DNA from 2 places in the Oceanisphaera sediminis genome. Region 2 is predicted to be linked to the other one. Evidence: riboswitches for the same ligand, from Rfam matches in the RefSeq annotation. Region 2 holds a riboswitch; the other holds the start of a gene.
What was found. Region 2 has a riboswitch for thiamine pyrophosphate ahead of ABD827_RS00315 (3-oxoacyl-ACP reductase). Riboswitches for the same ligand answer to the same signal wherever they lie in the genome.
Positions count from the first base shown of each region.

Region 1: linked by a shared signal. The riboswitch ahead of thiC (phosphomethylpyrimidine synthase ThiC) and the one ahead of ABD827_RS00315 (3-oxoacyl-ACP reductase) in region 2 are both predicted to bind thiamine pyrophosphate.

Region 1 is NZ_BAABDS010000039.1:193,995-201,475, reverse strand. Features, by position in the region: gene ABD827_RS14610 (exoribonuclease II) at 1-1,510, opposite strand, end outside; gene menA (1,4-dihydroxy-2-naphthoate octaprenyltransferase) at 1,759-2,640, shown strand; TPP riboswitch at 2,748-2,851, shown strand; gene thiC (phosphomethylpyrimidine synthase ThiC) at 2,932-4,872, shown strand; gene thiE (thiamine phosphate synthase) at 4,878-6,386, shown strand; gene ABD827_RS14590 (HesA/MoeB/ThiF family protein) at 6,388-7,155, shown strand; gene thiS (sulfur carrier protein ThiS) at 7,146-7,346, shown strand; gene ABD827_RS14580 (thiazole synthase) at 7,348-7,481, shown strand, end outside.
Region 2 is NZ_BAABDS010000001.1:74,953-82,433, reverse strand. Features, by position in the region: gene ABD827_RS00325 (sodium:solute symporter family protein) at 1-94, opposite strand, end outside; TPP riboswitch at 211-317, opposite strand; gene pyrC (dihydroorotase) at 446-1,489, opposite strand; TPP riboswitch at 1,723-1,828, shown strand; gene ABD827_RS00315 (3-oxoacyl-ACP reductase) at 1,877-2,650, shown strand; gene ABD827_RS00310 (LLM class flavin-dependent oxidoreductase) at 2,677-3,960, shown strand; gene ABD827_RS00305 (type 1 glutamine amidotransferase domain-containing protein) at 4,405-5,085, shown strand; gene ABD827_RS00300 (ABC transporter permease) at 5,090-5,830, opposite strand; gene ABD827_RS00295 (ABC transporter ATP-binding protein) at 5,827-6,774, opposite strand; gene ABD827_RS00290 (ABC transporter permease) at 6,771-7,481, opposite strand, start outside.

The DNA.
Region 1 (7,481 bases), on a different contig from region 2:
CGTATTTACGAATCGGCGAGGTCCAGGTGGCGTAGGCGGTCAGGCCCAGGCCAAAGTGCTCACCCGGGGTGGCGCTCATGGCGGCAAACGACTGGTAACGACGGGTGCGACTGTCCAGATAACTGGTGTCGCGGGCATCCAGCCAGCGGCGCAGGGCACAGAAGCCTTCCAGGCTCGACAGGGTGTCAGGCTCGAAGGGGGCTTCGTGGGTCTGCAGCAGTTCGACCAGGCCTTCCATTTTTTCACTGTCAAAACCGGCGTGCACGTTGAAGATACCGGTGCCGGCATGTTCGGTCAGCCAGTTGCCGCAAGACAGGTTGGCGGCGATCATCGCCTCTTCTACCATCTGGTTGGCGATGCGACGGTGATCGACCAGAATGGCCGTGACGTTGCTGTCTTCGTCGAGCGCAAAGCGGTAATCGGGTCTGTCCTTGAACACGATGGCGTGCTTGCTGCGCCAGGCGCTGCGGGCATGGGTCAGGGCGGTCAGCTCACGCAGCTGCTCGGCAATGACTTCGCTGCCGGGCTGCCAGTCGCCGATTTGCTCGACCCAGTCGGAGACCTGATCGTAGCTTAAGCGGGCCTGGGAGCGAATGTGGGCGGCGAAGAAGTCGGCCTTGTCGGACACCTTGCCGTCAAAGTCGATCTGCAGGCGGGCACACAGGGCCGGACGCTCTACCCCTTCCTGCAGCGAACAGAGTTCGTCGGCCAGGGTGCGGGGCAGCATGGGAATGTTGCGGCCGGGGAGATAAACGGTAAAGGCGCGCTCGGCGGCGACGCGGTCCATTTCGCTGTTGTGGGCAACATAGGCGGTGGGGTCGGCGATGGCAACGGTCAGTTCCCAGGCGTTATCCAGCTTTTTCACGCTCAGGGCATCATCCATATCCAGGGTGGATTCGCCATCGATGGTGAAGAAGGGCATATCGGTAAGATCCTGACGCGGCAGGGTTTCTTCCAGCGTTTGCCACTCGGCCCTGTCTTCCGGCGCCTGGTTGGCCAGCTTGTTGCGGGCCAGCACCACCCACCAGGGAGCGATGGGGTCTTCTACGCCGGCAATCACTTCCACCACGCTGGCGAAAAAGCCTTTGTTGTCTTTCAGGGCGTGGCGGGTCATTTCGCCCAGTACCCAGTCGCCTTCTTTCAGGCTCTTTTCGTCCAACCCCTTGATGGCGCGTGCCTTGATGGCATCTTTCATCAACGGATGATCGGGCACGATATTGAGCCGGTCACGGAACCACTTCACCCGGGCCACAAAGCGGGTAACACCGGCTTCGATCAGGGTCTCGGGCTCAACCAGCTCGCGCTCGTTTTCGGTACGCACCACGGCGGTAATGTGATCGCCATGCATCACTTTTTTCATCTGTGGTGGTGGAATAAAGAAGCTTTCTTTTTCGCTTACTTCAAGAAAACCAAAACCTTTGGAGGTACCTTTCACGATGCCTTCTTTAATGGGAAGGGTTTCGCGGATTTGTTGCTTGAGCTGGGCCAGCAGGGGGTTGTTTTGAAACATAAGTAAAGACCTGTCGAAATATGCGCCTGACTATACGGATTTACCCCCGATATGCCAAGGAAACCTTGACGCTAGCCGTGGCATTGGATAAGGCTGAGTCTGGACATGTCGGGGTGACCGGCCTCGTTCACGCCCTGGCTTAGCAGGTAGTAACCGCGGTTGTCGGGGTAGCACCATTTTTAACCGGGACGCGGCCGTCGAGCTTGGTTATCATAATCGTTTGAATCCGACTGCTAAGCGATACTCATATGTCACCACAATCCTGGCTGCTGGCGATTCGGCCCAGAACCCTGCCTCTGGCGGTGGCCTCCATGCTGTTGGGCGCGGGCACCGCCGCTCAGGCCGGCGCCTTTAACGGCGGCGTGCTGACGCTGGCGCTGCTGACCGCGCTGTTGCTGCAGATACTGTCCAACCTGGCCAACGACTATGGCGACGGCGTACGCGGTACCGACTCGATAAACCGCACCGGCCCGACCCGAGTGCTGGCCTCCGGCCTGGCGAGCCCCGATCAGCTGCGTAACGCCATGATAGTAACCGCCGCACTGGCAACCGGCTCGGGCCTGTTACTGCTGTGGGCGGCATTGGGGCCCGATGTCGGTGCCTGGCTGGGATTTATGGCGTTGGGGTCTTGTGCCTTGCTGGCGGCGCTGGGTTACACCCTGGGCCGGCGCCCTTATGGCTATCTGGGCCTCGGCGATGTGGCGGTATTCGTGTTTTTCGGCCCGGTGGCGGTGCTGGGCTGCAGTTACCTGATGCAGCATCGGCTGAGCGAGTCCGCCGGCTGGGCATCACTCACCGCCGGCCTGCTGGCGGTGGCGGTGCTCAATATCAACAACATTCGCGACATGGACACCGACCGGCAGGCCGGCAAGCACACCCTGGCGCTGCGGCTGGGGTTGCGGCGGGCGCGGGCCTATCAGTTGTTGCTGCTGGGGGGCGCCGTGCTGGCCGGCACCCGCATCATGACCGAGCCGGGCTTTGTAAGTTTGCTGGCGCTCTGGCCGCTGGCGCGGGCCACTCAATTGGTGCTGACCGGCCAGGGCGCCGAGCTTAACCGGGCGCTGGCTCTGACCGCGCGGGGCACGCTTGCCTTCACCGGCCTGCTTGCGCTGGGGCTGGTGGTCGGATAAAAACCGGCCGAGTCCAATGCCGAAATGTTTCATGGCGGTTAACTTTTTATAGCCGGATTGTCCGGTAATGACTTTGCTTTTGTGAGCGGGGTCTGTTTATACTGGCCGCTATCTTGTCGGAGTGCTCTATATGGGCTGAGACCGCGAAAGCGGGATCCGTTGAACCTGATCAGGCTAATACCTGCGTAAGGGAAGCAAGCGAGAACTTGGCGCCACACCTCTTCTGCCGAGTTCTTTCTCAACACTCCTGACAAGCATTTTCACCCTCAATGGATTCGAAGTGAGATTGCTATGTCAAAAATAAACCGTCGTGAAGTTCGCAGCCAGGCCCAGGCATTTATCGATAACCTGAAAGGCGAGCACTTCCCCAATTCCCGCCGCATCTACATCGAAGGCTCGCGCCCGGACATCAAGGTCGGCATGCGCGAAATTCATCTGGCCGACAGCTTCAAGGGCGGCACCGAAGAAAACCCCATTCTCGAGCCCAATGCGCCGGTACCGATTTACGACACCGCCGGTCCCTACGGCGATCCCGATGCCGATCTGGATGTACGCCGGGGTCTGCCCCAGATGCGTCGTCAGTGGATTCTGGAGCGTAACGACACCGAGGAGCTGGAGGGCGTTACCTCCGAGTTTACCCAGCAGCGCATGGCCGACGATGGCCTGGATCACCTGCGTTTCGAGCAGATGCCCAAGCCGCGCAAGGCCAAAGTCGGCGCCTGTGTCACCCAGCTGCACTATGCCCGCAAAGGCATCATCACCCCCGAGATGGAATACATCGCCATTCGCGAGAACATGGGCCGCGAGCGGGTGCGGGACGAGATGCTGCTGCAACAGCACCCGGGCCAGAACTTCGGCGCCAACCTGCCGGACGCCATCACCCCCGAATTCGTGCGCAAGGAAGTCGCCGAAGGCCGCGCCATCATTCCGGCCAACATCAACCACGCCGAGTCCGAGCCGATGATCATCGGCCGCAATTTCCTGGTGAAAATCAACGCCAACATCGGTAACTCGGCGGTGACTTCCAGCATCGAAGAAGAAGTGGAGAAGCTGGTGTGGTCCACCCGCTGGGGTGCCGACAACGTGATGGATCTGTCTACCGGTCGTTACATTCACGAAACCCGCGAATGGATACTGCGCAACAGCCCGGTGCCCATCGGTACCGTCCCCATCTACCAGGCGCTGGAAAAAGTGAACGGCGTGGCCGAAGACCTGACCTGGGAAGTGTTTCGCGACACCCTGATCGAACAGGCCGAGCAGGGCGTGGATTACTTCACCATTCACGCCGGCGTGCTGCTGCGCTTCGTGCCCATGACCGCCAAGCGCGTCACCGGTATCGTGTCGCGCGGTGGTTCCATCATGGCCAAGTGGTGTCTGTCCCATCACAAGGAAAGCTTCCTCTACGAGCATTTCCGCGAAATTTGCGAAATCTGTGCCGCCTACGATGTGTCGCTGTCGCTGGGTGACGGCATGCGTCCCGGCTCCATTGCCGACGCCAACGACGAAGCCCAGTTTGCCGAGCTGCACACTCTTGGTGAGCTGACCAAGGTCGCCTGGGAATACGACGTACAGGTGATGATCGAAGGCCCCGGCCACGTGCCGATGCACATGATCAAGCGCAACATGGAAGAGCAGCTGGAGCATTGCCACGAGGCACCCTTCTATACCCTGGGCCCGCTGACCACCGATATCGCCCCCGGCTACGACCACTTCACCTCCGGCATCGGTGCCGCCATGATCGGCTGGTTCGGTTGCGCCATGCTGTGCTACGTCACCCCGAAAGAGCACTTAGGGTTGCCGAACAAGGAAGACGTCAAACAGGGGCTAATCACCTACAAGATTGCCGCTCACGCCGCCGATCTGGCCAAGGGCCATCCGGGTGCGCAAATCCGCGACAACGCCATGTCCAAGGCGCGCTTCGAGTTCCGTTGGGAAGATCAGTTCAACCTGGCGCTGGATCCGCAGACCGCCCGTGCCTATCACGACGAAACCCTGCCGCAGGAATCCGGCAAGGTAGCCCACTTCTGCTCCATGTGCGGACCCAAGTTCTGCTCGATGAAGATCACTCAGGAAGTGCGCGAGTATGCCGCCGCCCAGGAAGCCATAGCGGTGCAACTGGTCGATATGGACGGCAACAGCGAAACCGTGGTCGCCGGCATGGCGCAGATGTCACAAGAATTCAAGAAACGCGGCGGTGAGCTGTATCACCAGGCCGACAAACTGGAGCAATAATTTCTATGACAAGACCCATCGTCTGGACCATCGCCGGCTCCGATTCGGGCGGCGGTGCCGGTATTCAGGCCGATTTGCACACCATTCAGGGACTGGGCGGCCACGGCTGCTCGGTTATCTCCGCCATTACCGCCCAGAACTCGGTGGCGGTATCCATGGTCGAGCCGGTATTGATGCAGGCTTTTACCAGCCAGCTGGTCTCGCTGGCCAGCGACATGCCGGCCCGGGCCATCAAGATTGGTCTGCTGCCCGGCGGCCTGCGGGCCGAGGTGCTGGCGCGCACGCTGCGTGAATATCGCCGCCAGTGGCAGCCCTTTGTGGTGCTGGATCCGGTGGCCATTGCCAGCACCGGCCAGAGCATGGCCGAAACCAACCTGATCCCGGCGTTGCAGCAGCACCTGCTGCCCGAGGTGGATCTGGTTACCCCCAATGCGCTGGAACTGAAAGTATTGTCGGGCATCGCGCCCGACTCTCCGGCACAGCTGCGCGCCGGGGCCGCCGCCCTGCTGGAACTGGGCGTACGCGCCGTATTGGTGAAGGGCGGTCACCTGGACTGGGCCGGCGAGCAGGCCATCGACTATTACACCGACGGCCAGCGTGAAATCTGGCTGGCCAGCCCCCGAGTGCAAACCCGTCACGGTCACGGCACCGGTTGTACCCTGTCGTCGGCCATCGCCACCGCCGTGGCGCTGGACTACCCGATTGAAGATGCGCTGGTGCTGGCCAAGGCCTACGTCAATCAGGGCCTGAAGGGCGCCGAGGCCATCGGCGCCGGTGCCGGCCCGGTGGCCCATCTGGGCTGGCCGACGGATTTGAACGACTTTCCCACCGTGGTGATGCCGGGCTCGGCCCTGGCCGAACAGCTGGGCATCACCGGCACCAGCCCGCAAGGGGATTTTGCCGCCATGGATACCCTCAAGCTGGGGCTGTATCCGGTGGTGACCTCGGTGGCCTGGCTGGAACGCCTGCTGGAGCAGGGAGTACGCACCCTGCAGCTGCGCATCAAGGACAAGGCCGACGCCGAGGTGGAAGCCGACATCAAGGCCGCGGTCGAGCTGGGCCAACGCTACAACGCCCGGCTGTTCATCAACGACTACTGGCGGCTGGCCATCAAGCACGGCGCCTACGGCGTGCACCTGGGCCAGGAAGATATCGAAGTGGCGGATCTGGAGGCCATTCGCGCCGCCGGTCTCAAACTGGGCCTGTCTACTCACGGTTATTACGAAATGCTGCGCGCCCGCGAGCTCAAGCCGTCCTATCTGGCGCTGGGTCATATCTTCCCCACCAAAACCAAGGACATGCCGTCCCGCCCTCAGGGGCTGGAGCGGCTGCACCGCTATGTGGCCTTGATGGAGGCGGAATTTCCGCTGGTGGCCATCGGTGGCATCAGTCGCGATCGGGTACCGCTGGTGGCCCAGACGAATGTCGGCAGCATCGCCCTGGTCACCGCCATTACCGAAGCGGCCGATCCGGATGCGGCCATCCGCGATCTGCTGGAAATGGTGGAGGGATAAGATGCTCAGCGACAGCGAATTCATGCGTTATAGCCGGCACCTGTTGCTGGAAGAGGTTGGCGAAGAGGGGCAGATGAAGCTGAAACACGCCTCGGTGCTGGTGGTGGGCCTGGGTGGCCTGGGCTCGCCCGCCGTGCAGTATCTGGCGGCGGCCGGAGTCGGCACCCTGTGGCTGGCCGATTTCGATCACATCGAGGTCAGCAACCTGCAGCGCCAGACCCTGTATGACATGGACAGCCTGCAACACAGCAAGGCGGAAACGGCGCGCGAGAAGTTACTGGCGCTGAACCCCGACATCGAAGTGATCGCCATCAATCAGAAGCTGGACCGGCAGAGCCTGGGCGATTTTGTCGCCGAGGTGGATCTGGTGCTGGACTGCACCGACAACATCTCGATTCGCCAGGACATCAACGCCGCCTGCTACGCCTGGGGCAAACCCTTGCTGGTGGGGGCGGCCATTCGCTTCGAAGGTCAGTTGCTGGCGCTGGATCCGGCCGCCGAGCATGGCTGTTATCGCTGTCTTTATGGCCCCGACATCGGCGAACGGCTCAACTGCAGCAACTCCGGGGTCATCGGCCCCGTGGTCGGCACTATCGGCCTGTTGCAGGCGCTGGAAGCCATCAAGTTTTTTACCGGTACCGGCAGTGTGCCCTGGGGTGAGCTCAAGCTGTTCGATGCCAGGGCGCATCGCTGGCACAGCCTCAAGGTGCCGAAAGATCCGGCCTGTCCGGTGTGTGGACCCAAGGGGGAAGAACAACAATGCGAGTAGTACTGAACGACGAAGCGCTGGATCTGGCCGAAGGCACCACCCTCGGCCAGTTGCTGGTCGAACTGGAGCAAGACAAGCCCGGCGTGGCGGTGGCCCTGAATCAACAGGTGGTGGCCCGCAGCCAGTGGGGGGAGCAGCAGCTGACCCCCAACGACAACATTACCCTGTTCCACGCCATAGCCGGAGGCTGACATGAGCCTGATTATTGCCGATAAAACCTTTAATTCCCGCCTGTTCACCGGCACCGGCAAGTTTGCCAGTGGCCGCCAGATGAAAGACGCCTTCGTTGCCAGCGGCACCGATCTGGTGACCATGGCGCTGAAACG
Region 2 (7,481 bases):
TGTCTTGCCGGCGGCGGGCATAAAGCAGGCCGGGAATGGCAAAAACGGCGGCAAATAAGCAGAGCCACAGAATCGCGGCGGTGGTGTCCAGCATGTTGTTCTCCCTTTGTCCGTAACAGGTCAGTGCCCGTAACGGACAAGCATGACGATGGTAGCCATTCATTGGCTACATGGCGCCGGGCAACAACGGGCAGATTGGGAGGGAGAGTGAGGATCAATCATTTCCTTCCCTTCGCCGGCATTACCCGGATCAGGTTCGAAGGGTTACTGCAGTAAATTGCAGAGTCTCAGCCGGTCAGGCTCCCCCAGGAATAGCGTCAAGAGAGTAGAGAGACTGCCGATGGTTGTCAATCAAAGGCCCCATATCAGCGGCAACATCTAGCTGTTCGCAGACATAAAAAAACGCGGCCGAAGCCGCGTTTTTACTTTCAGCACAGAGGCCGGCTTATTTCACCATCCAGTCGATGGTTTCACCGGCGCGAATCGGCACCAGCTGATCGCCGCCCAGCGGCAGGGTGGCGTCGACGGTCCAGCTTTCTTTCACCAGGGTGATGGTGTCGGCGTTGCGGGGCAGGCCGTAGAAGTCGGGGCCGTTGTGGCTGGTAAAGGCTTCCAGCTTGTCCAGCGCACCGGCTTCCTCGAAGGCTTCGGCATACAGTTCCACGGCGGCGTGGGAGGTGTAGGCACCGGCACAGCCGCAGGCGGCTTCCTTGCGATGCTGGAAGTGCGGCGCCGAATCGGTACCCATGAAGAATTTCTTGCTGCCGCTGGTGGCGGCCCGCACCAGCGCCTGCTGGTGGGTGTTGCGCTTGAGAATGGGCAGGCAGTAGAAGTGCGGGCGAATGCCGCCCACCAGCATGTGATTGCGGTTGAACAGCAGGTGGTGAGCGGTAATGGTGGCCGCCACGTTGTCGCCTGCCTGTTCCACGAAGTTGACCGCGTGCTCGGTGGTGATGTGCTCCAGCACGATTTTAAGCCCGGGGAAGTCGCGCACCACGTCGGGCAGCACGGTGTCGAGGAACACCTTTTCCCGGTCGAAGATGTCGATGCTCGGATCGGTTACTTCACCGTGAACCAGCAGCAGGGTGCCGGTTTCCTGCATGACTTCCAGCACCGGGTAGATGTTTTTCACATCGGTCACGCCGGAGTCGGAGTTGGTGGTGGCGCCGGCCGGGTAGAGCTTGCAGGCCACAATCTTGCCGGTGGCCTTGGCCGTGCGGATTTCCTGCGGGTCGGTTTTATCGGTCAGATAAAGGCTCATCAGCGGCTCGAACCGGCTGCCTTCGGGCCGTACCGCCACGATGCGGTCGTAGTAGGCCAGTGCCAGATCTGTGGTGGTGGCCGGCGGCAGCAGGTTGGGCATCACGAGGGCGCGGCCCAGGTAACGGCTGGCATCGCGCACCGTGTCTTTGAGTTGTTCGCCATCGCGCAGGTGCAGGTGCCAGTCGTCGGGGCGGGTGATGGTCAGTGTGGTTGTAGTTGCGGTCATAGTTGAGGTCATAGTCGGCTCGGCGGGTTATCCATTACATCCAGACGGCCATTATCCACCTAGCGGCGGTTTTCACCAAACTTCCGAAAAACGTGAGGGGTGAGACGTGAAGGGAGAGGAGAAAGAAACAAAATGAAACAGGCGGCCTTGCTTGTGGTTTTTCGCCTCACGTCTTACCCCTCACCCCTCACGCTCTCGGGCTATTAAACCCGCGCAGGGGTGTGTTATGGTCTGGGCGTGACACGGGGTGTCTTGCGGCCAGTGGCCGGCAGGGCTGAGATAACACCCGTCGAACCTGATCCAGTTCATACTGGCGAAGGGATGTCAGCCTTCCGGCTATCGGCGTATTCTGCCAGTCCATGCCTTCGCCTCTAACAAGAGGTAGCGATGCAAACGTCCATCAATCTGAACGAACAACTGGTGCTGGTCACCGGCGGCGCCCGTGGCCTGGGCGAACACCTGGTACGCGCCTTTCTGCGTGAAGGCGCACGGGTGGTAATCAACTACCTGCACAGCGCCGAGGCCGCCGAAAAGTTGGCGGCAACAGCCCCCGGTCGGGCGCTGGCACTGCAGGCCGACGTAACCGATGCCGCTGCGGTGCAGGCGCTGTTTGCCCAGGCGCGCGAACATTTCGGCAGCCCGATCACCACCGTCATCAACAATGCCCTGCCGGCTTTTTCGTTCAACGGCGATGACCGGGCCAATGCGGATCAACTGCGTTGGGAAGATCTCAACCAGCAGCTGGAAGGCGTGGTCAAAGGCGCGCTCAATACCACCCAGGCAGCGTTGCCCGGTCTGCGCGAGGCGGGCTTTGGCCGCATCGTCAACGTGGGCACCAATCTGTTTCAGAACCCGGTGGTGCCGTATCACGACTACACCGCCGCCAAGGCGGCGCTGCTGTCGCTGACCCGCACCCTGTCGCAGGATCTGGGCCCGGACGGCATTACCGTCAACATGGTGTCCGGCGGCCTGCTGCGCACCACCGATGCCTCGGCCGCCACGCCCGAAGCGGTGTTCGATTACATCGCCGCCGCTACGCCGTTGCGCCGTGTTACGACCCCCGCCGAGTTTGCCGATGCCACCCTGTTCTTCGCCTCACCCTGGTCACGCTCGGTGACCGGCCAGAATCTGGTGGTCGACGGCGGCCTGGTGAAAAACTGATGGCGGCCCGGAATCAAGACCAGCGCATGATGCACCTGAACCTGTTTTTGTTTGGCTGCGGTCATCACAGGGCGGCCTGGCGTCACCCCGACTCGGCGGTAGAGCAGCTGGGCGACATTCGTTATTACGAGCGGCTGGCGCAAACCGCCGAGCGGGGCAAGCTGGATGCGGTGTTCTTCGCCGACGGTCAGTCTACCGGCAATGTGGCGGACGGCAGCTACTGGTTTCTGGAGCCGTTGACGGCCATGGCCGCCATGAGCCGGGCCACCGATCGCATCGGTTTTATCAGCACGGTGTCCAGCACCTTTTTCACGCCTTTTCATGCGGCGCGCATGATGGCCTCGCTCGATCATATATCCAACGGTCGCATGGGCTGGAACGTGGTGACCTCCATGTTCGATGTGGAAGCCCGCAACCATGGTTATGAGGCCATGCCGGCCCACGCCGAGCGTTATCGCCGGGCCGAGGAGTTTGTGGATGCGGTGATCAAACTGTGGGATTCCTGGCAGACAGATGCGCTGGTGATGGATCGTGCCGGCCATTATGCCGATCCCGACAAAGTGGTGCCCATCAATCACCACGGCGAGTTCTTTCTGGTGGACGGCCCGCTCAATGTGCCGCGCCCGCCCCAGGGTCATCCGGTGTTGTTTCAGGCCGGCGCGTCCGATCAGGGACGAGCATTGGCGGCCAAGTGTGCCGAGGCCATTTACGCCGTGGCCTACGACTTGCCCGCCGCTCAGGATTACTATCGCGATATCAAACGGCGGGTGCAGGCCACCGGTCGCGGGGTTGATGTGCCTATCATGCCGGGGCTGGTGACCTATGTGGCGTCTACTGAAGCCGAGGCGCTGGCCAAGCAGCGTGAGCTGGACGAGCTGCTGCCCGCCGCCGCCTCGCTGCGCCAACTGAGTACCTACGTGGGGCAGGACTGCTCCGGCTGGGAGCTGGACGCGCCGGTACCGGCGTTGCCGTCGCTGGATGCCTTTACCGGGCCCAAGGGCCGCTTCGCGACCATTCTGCGCATTATCGAGACCGAACAGCCCACGGTGCGGCAGCTGTTGGGTCGGCTGGCGGCCGGTGGCGGTCACTGCACCATGGTGGGCACGCCCGAGTCTATTGCCGATCGTATGGAGCTGTGGTTTCACCACGAAGGTGCCGACGGTTTCAACCTGATGCCACCGTCGCTGCCCGCCGGCATCGAGGACTTTGTCGATCAGGTGGTACCTGAACTGCAGCGCCGCGGCCTGTTCCGCACCGAATATGAAGGCAGCACCCTGCGCGATCATCTGGGGCTGACTCGACCCGAGTAAGCGTAATTCCGATGGATTGCTTGTTGGTCACAAGTAGTTGTGATAACAGCAGAAAATCGGCCAAAGGGCCCGCTCCGCCGACACGCCGTAAATACATCCCTGTAGGCTCAGCCGAGCCATCCGTGGCGCGGATGGTCGGCTGAGCAGATCCCTTTGCCCTCCTTGCTGCTCCGGCATCGCCTGTTGGCGCCGTCTGCAGACAACTCGGAGTTTAGAAAGAGGCAACAGAGACAAGCTCCCACGACCGTGACATGCCAGGGATGGCATGTCCGAGCCTTACAGGGATGTACTTGTAACGTGTCGTGGGAGGTGACTGTGTTGCCTCTGGAGCCGGGCGTAAAGACAGATGCTTACCTCGACTACAGTGTCATCCTGTAGTGCCGTCGGCTAACCTGATAAGCGTGCTTTCTGTAACGAACTTTCTGTAATAAACAAGGAGTCGATATGCGTATTTTGATGGTACTGACCTCTCATGACCAACTGGGGGATACCGGCGAGAAAACCGGTTTCTGGCTGGAAGAATTTGCCGCTCCTTATTACGCATTCAAGGATGCGGGCGCCACCATTACCCTGGCTTCGCCCAAGGGGGGCCAGCCGCCGCTGGATCCGAAAAGCGATGCAACCGATGCCCAGACCGAGGCCACCGAGCGTTTTCGCGCCGATGCGGCCGCTCAGGCCGAGCTGGCCACTACCCACCAGCTGGCCGATCTGTCGGTGAATGACTTTGATGCGGTGTTTTATCCCGGCGGTCACGGTCCACTGTGGGATCTGGCGGAAGATGCGGACTCCATCGCGTTAATCGAGGCCATGGCCGCGGCGGGCAAACCGGTGGCGGCGGTGTGTCACGCCCCGGCGGTGTTGCGCCATACCAGGGATGGTGCGGGTAAACCGCTGGTGAGCGGCAGGCGGGTAACCGGCTTTACCAACAGCGAAGAAGAAGCGGTACAGCTGACCGCCATAGTGCCTTTTCTGGTGGAGGAAATGCTGCGCCAGAACGGCGGCGATTACCGCAAGGCCGATGACTGGCAGCCGCATGTGGAAACCGATGGTTTGCTGGTCACCGGCCAGAACCCGGCCTCTTCCGAGCCGGCTGCCAGCGCCCTGCTGGCGCTATTGAAGCACTGACACCTCAGCCCGGCGGCGACAGCCGCCGTTCCAGCCGCTGAAACAGGGCATCGATCAAAATGGCCACCAGCGCCACCATGATGCCGCCCTGCAGTACGAAAGCCATGTTGTCGGTCAGCAGGCCGGCAATAATCACCTCTCCAAAGCCCTTGGCCGCCACCGTCGATCCTATGGTGGCGGTGCCGATGCTGATCACCAGCGAAATGCGGATACCGGCGATGATCATCGGCAGTGCCAGCGGCAATTCCACCGACCACAGCTGCTGGCGCGGGCTCATGCCCATGCCGCGTGCCGCCTCGCGCACGCTGGCCGGCACCTGCTGCAGGCCGGTAACGGTGTTTTCATAAATGGGCAGCATGCCATAGAGAAACAGCGCCACCAGAGTCGGGGTCAGCCCGAAGCCCAGCGCGGGCACCGCCAGTGCCAATACCGCTACCGGTGGAAAGGTCTGGCCCAGATTGGCGATGGCCCTGGCCAGTGGCAGAAATTCCCGCCCGGCGGCACGGGTCACCAGAATACCGCCGCCCAGCGCCACCAGGGTGGCGCCGAAAATGGCGATGAATACCGCCGCCAGATGCCACAGCAGCAAATTCAGAAAGCTGTCGCGGGCGTAAATGGCCGGGGCCCGCTCATCGACCAGCGGGCGAAACAGCGGCTCCAGCCACGGCATCTTGAGGGTCATGATCAGTAACAGCAGCAGGGGGATCGCCACCCCCAGCCAGCGGAGCGGATGACGGCTGCTCATGCCCGGGCGCCCTGTTGCAGCAGGTCACTCATCGACAACTGGCCGATGGCGATGCCGTTGGCATCCAGTACCTGTAAAAGCTCGGCCTGCTCCCAGATCAGCAGCGCCATGGCATCGCGCAGGTTGGCGCTGGCCACAATGCTGGGTATGGAAGACGACGGCTGCTGTTGCAGGGGGGTCATTACCTGGCCTACCTGTTTGATGGCCAGCAGGCGCAGGGATCTGTCCAGTCCGCCCACCAGACTTTGCACAAAACCGGCGCGGGGCTGGCGCAGCAGGGCCTCCGGGCTGTCGAGCTGCAGCAACTCGCCCTGGTCCATTACCGCAATCACGTCGGCCATTTTCACCGCTTCTTCCAGATCGTGAGTCACCATGATGATGGTGATGCCCAGCAGTTTTTGTACTCGCAGCAGCTCGTCCTGCAGGTGTTCGCGGGTCAGCGGATCCAGGGCGCCGAAGGGCTCGTCCATCAGCAACAGTTCGGGTCGGGCGGCCAGAGCCCGGGCCACACCCACCCGCTGCTGTTCGCCGCCGGAGAGCTGGTGCGGGTATTTGTTGGCGAAGGTGGCGGCATCCAGCTTGAACAGGGTCAGCAGCTCGGTGACCCGCGCATCGATATCCGCCTTTTTCCAGCCCAGCAGCCGGGGAACGGTGGCGATGTTGTGATGAATGGTGCGATGGGGGAACAGGCCCACTCCCTGAATGACGTAGCCGATGCGTCGGCGCAGCTGTTCCGGCGGCAGTGTGGTCACATCCTGCTCGTTGATCAGGATCTGGCCCTGGCTGGGCTCTATCAGCCGGTTGATCATGCGCAGGGTAGTGGACTTGCCACAGCCGGAGGTGCCGACCAGCATGCAGAACTGGCCACGTTCTACCCTGAACGAGAGGTCATTGACGGCGATTTGTGCGCCAAATTGTTTGCCGAGGGCTTTTACTTCGATCATGCATTTTCGCCTTTCTGCAGGGCTATCAGGGTGTCGATGAGGATGGCGAACAAAAAGGCCAGCAACAGGGTAGGCACGGCGCCGAGAATCACCAGATCGGTGGCCGTTTGCCCCAACCCTTGAAAGATGTAGGTACCGAAGCCGCCGCCGCCCACCAGGGCCGCCACCGCCACCAGACCGATGTTCATGGTCACCACTACCCGCAGCCCGGTAAGAATCACCGGCATGGCCAGCGGAAACTCCACCTGCCACAGGCGCTGACGGGCATTCATGCCCATGCCGGTGGCGGCTTCTCGTACCCGGGCGTCTATTCTGTCGAAACCCAGCGCGGTATTGCTGACGATGGGCAGCAGTGAATAGAAGAACAGGGCAATCACCGCCGGGGCCGCGCCTATGCCTCTAATGCCGAGATCGGCCAGCAGCGGGTAGCCGGTCGCCAGCAGGCTGAGGGGGATCATCAGCAGGCCGAACATGGCCAGGCTGGGGATGGTTTGCAGCACATTCAGCAGCGGAAAAACACCATTGCGCAGGCGTTGGGAGCGGTGGCAATACAGACCCAGCGGAATACCGACGATCAGCGCCGGTATTATGCTGCCCAGTGACAGTTGCAGGTGACGAAGCGCCTGACGCCAGAAATCGGTCTGATTATGGTATTCCCGCAACAGCGACAGGTTGTCGCCGTGGCCGAAGGCCAGCAATGCCATGAC